Regions from separate parts of the Brevibacterium sp. CSND-B09 genome, predicted to be linked through region 2. Evidence: predicted binding sites of a transcription regulator. Region 2 holds the regulator's gene; each other region holds the start of a gene.

Region 1 (2,267 bases), 880 kb from region 2:
GAATGGACCAACGCGAACACCGTGGGTCAGGCTCTGGCCGACCTCGGTGTCGACGCGAAGGGCGCCGACCTCAACGCGAAGGCCAGCCAGCGTCTGAAGGACGAAGGCAATGACATTGAGGTGACCACGTCGAAGGACCTCACCGTCGTCGCCGACGGCAAGGACCACAAGGTCTCGGCCGCTGTGGGCACCGCCAAGGAAGCCCTCAAGGACACGGGCGTCAAGCTCGACAAGGACGACTTCCTGTCCGTGCCGATGTCCGCCGAGGTCTCCGACGGCCAGGTGCTGACCGTCAACCGCGTGAAGAACGACACCGTCAAGGACAAGCAGGCCATCAAGGCCAAGGTCGAGACCAAGAAGTCCGATTCCCTCTACGAGGGTGAGACCAAGGTCGAGACCGAAGGCAAGGACGGCGAGAAGCAGGTCACCTACAAGGTCAAGACGATCAACGGCGAAGAGGTCAAGAAGGAGAAGAAGGACGAGAAGGTCCTCTCCGAACCCAAGACCAAGGTCGTCATCCAGGGCACCAAGAACAAGGAGGAGCCGGCTGACACCGGCGGTTCCGACTCGGGTGACTCCGGCGATTCCGGTTCGGGCGACTCCGGTGACTCCGGTGACTCGAGCACCGGCGGCGGCTCCGGCGGCGGTTCCATGTCCACCGCCGAGATCAAGGCGATGCTCGGCGGACCCGGTTCCAAGTGGTACCAGGTCGTCGAGTGCGAGTCGAACTTCGACCCGAAGGCTTCGAACGGCACCCACTTCGGACTGTTCCAGTTCCTTCCGCAGACCTGGCACTCCATGGGAGGCAGCGGCAACCCCTCGGATGCCAGCCCGCAGGAGCAGTTCCAGCGTGCGAAGAAGCTGCAGGCCGAAGCCGGCTGGGGTCAGTGGACCTGCGCCTGATCTGAGATCAGGTTCGCAGCAGCCGACTGAGCGCCTGTATAGGCCATGAACTCTGGCCGCCATTGACAACAGATATCGACAACTGAGCTGAGGCGGTCAGCAAGGAGCGTGGGCCCCGAGGAGAGATCCTCGGGGCCCACGCTTTTCGGTGCCCCGCTGCCCCGGCTTCCGGGGGCCAATCTGAACTTTCGCCCAGAGCATGACGAATTGCTGGCACTCAAGTTGACCGAGTGCTAAGAGCGTTCTAGAGTCAGAATTAGCACTAGCACTCATTGAGTGCCAGTTTCATGAGACGGTCGAATCGCTCGGCACCCGCGACGACGAGAGGTTCATGGCATAAGCCGCCGTCTGACTCGATGAAATAGAACCCAGCGAAGGGAGAGGGCCCGATATGTCGGTCTCCATCAAGCCACTCGAAGATCGGATTGTCATCCGTCAGGTCGAAGCAGAACAGACTACCGCCAGTGGTCTGGTCATTCCCGAAACCGCCAAGGAAAAGCCTCAGGAAGGCGAAGTTGTCGCAGTGGGCCCGGGCCGTGTTGCTGACAACGGTAACCGCGTGCCGGTCGACGTCGCCGTCGGCGACAAGGTCATCTACTCCAAGTACGGAGGCACCGAAGTCAAGTACGCAGGCGAAGAGTTCCTCGTGCTCTCGGCTCGCGACGTGCTCGCCGTCATCGGCTGAATCCCCTGAACAACTACTTCACTGACAGGAGGACGAATGCCTAAATCATTGGAATTCAACGACGAAGCCCGTCGTGCACTCGAAAAGGGTGTCAACACCCTGGCCGACACCGTCAAGGTGACGCTGGGACCCAAGGGCCGCAACGTCGTGCTCGACAAGAAGTGGGGCGCCCCCACCATCACGAACGATGGTGTGACCATCGCCCGTGAGGTCGAGGTCGACGATCCTTACGAGAACCTCGGCGCACAGCTGGCCAAGGAAGTCGCCACCAAGACCAACGACATCGCCGGTGACGGAACCACCACCGCGACCGTTCTCGCTCAGGCCTTCGTCAACGAAGGACTGCGCAACGTTGCCGCAGGTGCCGCACCCGGACAGCTCAAGCGCGGCATCGAGACCGCCGTCGAGGCCGTCTCGCAGCAGCTGGGCACGATCGCCCGCGACGTCGCCGACTCCTCGGAGATCGCACACGTCGCCGGTCTGTCGGCTCAGTCGCCTGAGATCGGCAAGCTCATCGCCGATGCCTTCGACAAGGTCGGCAAGGACGGCGTCATCACGATCGACGAGTCGCAGGCCGCGTCCGTCGAACTCGAGATCACCGAAGGAATGCAGTTCGACAAGGGCTTCCTGTCGCCGCACTTCGTGACCGATGCCGATCGCCAGGAGGCTGTGCTCTCCG
Region 2 (2,267 bases):
TGCGCTGAACGCTGCCGGCTCCGTGGCACAGCGAGCAGGTCTCGATCTTCGTGCCTTCCTGCGTGCCGGCGCCCGAACAGGTGTCGCAGACAACTGCAGTGGTGACGTCGAGGTCGACGGTGCCGCCGAAGGCCGCGGTCTTCAGGTCGATATTGACTCCGACGAGGGCATCCTTGCCGCGCTGGGTGCGTGGGATCGGGCCCCCGGCCTGACCGCCGCCGCCGAAGAAGGTCTCGAAGATGTCGCCGAATCCGCCGAAACCGCCGCCTGCTGGGAAGCCCTGGCCGTTCTCGCCGCCGCCCATATCGTAGTTGCGGCGCTTCTCCGGGTCGGAGAGCACATCGTAGGCCAGTGAGATGGCTTTGAATTCGTCTTCGTGACCGGGATTGACGTCCGGGTGGTATTTGCGTGCCAGCTTCCGGTACGACGACTTGATCTCAGCCGCGGAAGCGTCTTTGGACACTCCGAGTGTTTCATAGTGATCGGCCACAGAAACTTCTCTCTCCCTGACGTAGTGGTCTTCTCTGTTCGTGGTGGTGGCTGCGCTGCTGCGCGGCGCTCACCGGTTCTGCGCTGCCCGTCTGCGGGTGCCCCTGGTCGATGTCAAGGGACCTACCCTCGATCGAGGATCGAGGACACGTATTTGGCGACGGCACGGACTGCCGAGATCGTCGTCGGATAGTCCATTCGGGTCGGGCCGAGCACTGCCAGTCTGGCCGAGGAACCCGCGTCATGACCATATTCGGCGGCGACGACGGAAGTCGAGCTGAATGATTCGTGAGTATTCTCACGCCCGATGCGCACGCTGATCTCCTCGTGGTCTTCTGCCATCGAGGTGAGCAGCCTGAGCAGGACGACCTGTTCTTCGAAGGCTTCGAGGATCGGGGCCATCTTCTCTCCGAATTCGCTTCCGGAGCGGGCGAGGTTCGCGGTGCCGGCCATGATGATGCGCTCTTCACGCGTCGCGGCCACGAGGTCGACGACGGCGGCTCTGACCTGTTTGAGCCCGGAGTCGTCACGAGCGGTCGGCTCACTCGATTCGGTGGCGGTCGCCTCGGCGGCGGGGGCCGATCCGAAGACCTGCGCGAGTGTGCGTCCGGCGAATTCGGCGTTGATCTGATCGCGCAGTCCGCGGACGGCGTCTTCGTCGAGCGGGCTCGGGGTGATCACGGTCTTCTGCTCGACCTGGCCGGCATCGGTGATGAGGACGACGAGGATCCGGCCGGGTCCGAGACCGACGATCTCGATGTGCTTGATGCGCGCCCGCGACACCGTCGGGTATTGGATGAGCGCGACCTGTCGGGTGAGGCCGGAGAGGACGCGGACGGTGCGGTCGAGCATCTCGTCGAGGTCGACGTCGCCGTCGATGAGTTGGAAGATCGCGCGCCGCTCGGCGGTGGTCAGCGGTTTGAACTCGTCGATCCGGTCGACGAACATCCGGTAGCCGAGGTCGGTGGGGATCCGTCCGGCAGAGGTGTGGGGCTGGGCGATATAGCCCTCTTGTTCGAGCGCGGCCATATCGTTGCGGATCGTGGCGGGAGAGACGCCGAGGGTGTGGCGCTGGACGATCGCCTTCGATCCCACGGGTTCGTTGGTGGCGACGAAGTCCTCGACGATGGCGCGCAGCACCTGTGCACGTCTGCTGTCGTTCATCGCGGATCTCCTCTCCGTCTCGCCGATCCATCGCGGTCCCGTGCCTGCGCTTGGCACTCTGTGAGTCTGAGTGCCAATTCTACGCCTCTCGTTCCCGGAATTCATTTCTGGGGTGGCCTGCGGGTCTGCACGCCTGCGGGTCCGTCCTTGATTATGGTGGGTGCCCGTGAATGCTTTTGATCGATATGGCCCCGATGTGCTCTCCGGTTCCTCCCCGTCGTCGCACCGCCCGAAGAAGTCCCGTCAGGTCGAGCTCGGCCTGGGCATGGTTCTCGAGGATGCGATGAGCGGCTATGTCGGCGCTGTCGTCGGCGCAGAGAAGACCACGGCCGGTGTCGTCGTCAAGCTCGAGGATCGCGTCGGCAAGGTACGTGCCTTTCCCCTGGGGCCGGGCTTCTTCCTCGAGGGTCAGCCCGTCGATGTGCAGCTGCCGAAGAAGAAGGCGCAGCAGCCCGGACGGACGGCCTCGGGGTCTCGCGCCGTGGTCGGCGCGAAGGCTCGGGTGGCTCGTGGGTCGCGGATCTGGGTCGAGGGCAAGCACGACGCCGAACTCGTCGAGAAGATCTGGGGCGATGATCTGCGCATCGAAGGCGTCGTCGTCGAACCCCTGGGCG
Region 3 (2,267 bases), 1.1 Mb from region 2:
GTGGGCCGCCTCGGCGAATTCCTGACCGAATGGTCTGATTTCATTTGCCGCGATCCCCGCTGTGAACAGGGCAGAAACCCTTAGGTAACGAATCTATAACAGTGTTGAACCGCTCTAGGTGGGATGCGCGCCTGCGGTAGAGTTGCAACAGCTAGGCAAGCACAGCACCTTGTGTTCTATTCGTGCTTCACCGAGATTATTCTCTAGAGGTCAATGAGAGAAGTCGCGGGGTCAGTTGAGTTTTACTAGCTTCCGTATCTCGGGTGGGGTCATCTGATCGCGGCTGCGATGCGGGATTTCAATGGCACTGCACTGTATGGAGAAGTAATGGCACAAGGTACCGTCAAGTGGTTCAACGCTGAAAAGGGCTATGGATTCATCACCCTTGAAGGCGACAACCAGGACGTGTTCGTTCACTGGAGCGCAATCCAGATGGACGGCTACCGCTCTCTCGAAGAGGGCCAGCAGGTTCAGTTCGAAGTTGGAGAAGGACAAAAGGGTCCTCAGGCGGAGTCCGTCACCCTCCTCTGAGACTGGCTGCTGTCAGCACAGTTTTCTGATCCGCTGCGGCGGGGAGTCGGAACGGCCTTCGGGCCGACCGGCACCAATCGCACGGGGGAAGCGCCGAGCAGGCAACTGCTCGGCGCTTTTCAGTGCCCGCGGGGCGCGGGGGCCGCGTCGGGTGCACCCGCGCGCATGGACTTCGATTCAGCCCAGTGTGAGTTGAGCAGCCCATGTTGGAAACAGGGCTACTCGCCCTAAACTGGGCTGTTCGAAATCGTGGGCAATCGGGCCTGCTCCAAGCGTTTCGCGCTGGGCCGAACTGCCCGCTGCGCCTCCATCGCGCGCCGACAACTCGCGGATCTGAACTGCCCTCGCCCATCTTGGCGGGCGACAAACATTTGCACTCGCATGGGGAGAGTGCTAAATCTAGTACTGGTGAAAACCGATGGGTTCCCACCAGTCGTCTCGAGAGCGTGGTCCATATGTGGAATGGAACATGCGGACACACTCTCTGCCGTCGCGGGCGTTGACGACTGCTCTGGATTCCCACTCCACTCCATCAGGGAGGATCTAAGCCACTATGGCAAAGATGATTGCATTCGACGAAGAAGCTCGTCGAGGACTCGAAGCTGGCCTCAACCAGCTTGCGGACGCGGTCAAGGTGACCCTTGGACCCCGCGGTCGCAATGTCGTGCTCGAAAAGCAGTGGGGCGCACCGACCATCACCAACGATGGCGTCTCCATTGCCAAGGAGATCGAACTCGAGGACCCCTACGAGAAGATCGGCGCCGAGCTCGTCAAGGAAGTCGCCAAGAAGACTGACGACGTCGCAGGCGACGGAACCACCACCGCTACCGTGCTCGCACAGGCTCTCGTCCGCGAAGGCCTGCGCAACGTGGCAGCCGGTGCTGATCCGCTCAGCCTCAAGCGCGGTATCGAGAAGGCCGTTGAGGCCGTCACGAACGTCCTGCTGAACAACGCCATCGACATCGAGACCAAGGAACAGATCGCCGCTACCGCTGGCATCTCCGCCGGAGATCCCGCAATCGGTGAACTGATCGCCGAGGCCATCGACAAGGTCGGCAAGGAAGGCGTCGTCACCGTCGAGGAGTCCAACACCTTCGGACTCGAGCTCGAACTGACCGAGGGTATGCGCTTCGACAAGGGCTACATCTCCGGTTACTTCGTCACCGACACCGATCGCCAGGAAGCTGTCCTTGAGGATCCCTACATCCTCATCGTCAACTCCAAGATCTCGAACGTGAAGGACCTGCTGCCCGTCCTCGAGAAGGTCCAGCAGTCCAACAAGCCGCTGTTCATCATCGCCGAAGACGTCGAGGGCGAAGCCCTGGCCGTCCTGGTGCTGAACAAGCTCAAGGGCACCTTCAAGTCCGTGGCCGTCAAGGCTCCGGGCTTCGGTGACCGTCGCAAGGCTCAGCTCGCCGACATCGCCATCCTCACCGGTGGCCAGGTCGTGTCCGAGGAAGTCGGGCTCAAGCTCGACAGCGTGACCACCGATCTGCTGGGCACCGCCCGCAAGGTCGTCATCACCAAGGACGAGACCACCATCGTCGAGGGTGCCGGAGACGCCGAGGAGATCGCCGGACGGGTCGCTCAGATCCGCGCCGAGATCGAGAACTCGGACTCCGACTACGACCGTGAGAAGCTGCAGGAGCGTCTGGCCAAGCTGGCCGGCGGTGTTGCAGTCATCAAGGCCGGAGCCGCCACCGAGGTTGAGCTCAAGGAAACCAAGCACCGCATCG

What was found. Region 2 encodes HrcA, which represses chaperone genes, less so after heat shock. Its sites were predicted from a motif close to TTNGCACTCGNNNNNNNCGAGTGCNAA; they were not measured.
Region 1: a site for HrcA is predicted at 1,114-1,140, ahead of groES (co-chaperone GroES). Genes of this name have one in related genera too.
Region 3: a site for HrcA is predicted at 902-928, ahead of groL (chaperonin GroEL). Genes of this name have one in related genera too.

The regions. Positions count from the first base shown of each region.
Region 1 covers NZ_JBREGI010000001.1:3,030,424-3,032,690, forward strand. The annotation lists gene ACU4IU_RS13570 (ubiquitin-like domain-containing protein) at 1-903, shown strand, start outside; gene groES (co-chaperone GroES) at 1,295-1,588, shown strand; gene groL (chaperonin GroEL) at 1,625-2,267, shown strand, end outside.
Region 2 covers NZ_JBREGI010000001.1:3,910,605-3,912,871, reverse strand. The annotation lists gene dnaJ (molecular chaperone DnaJ) at 1-490, opposite strand, end outside; gene hrcA (heat-inducible transcriptional repressor HrcA) at 613-1,653, opposite strand; gene ACU4IU_RS17410 (DUF3097 family protein) at 1,814-2,267, shown strand, end outside.
Region 3 covers NZ_JBREGI010000001.1:2,781,785-2,784,051, forward strand. The annotation lists gene ACU4IU_RS12400 (cold-shock protein) at 328-531, shown strand; gene groL (chaperonin GroEL) at 1,085-2,267, shown strand, end outside.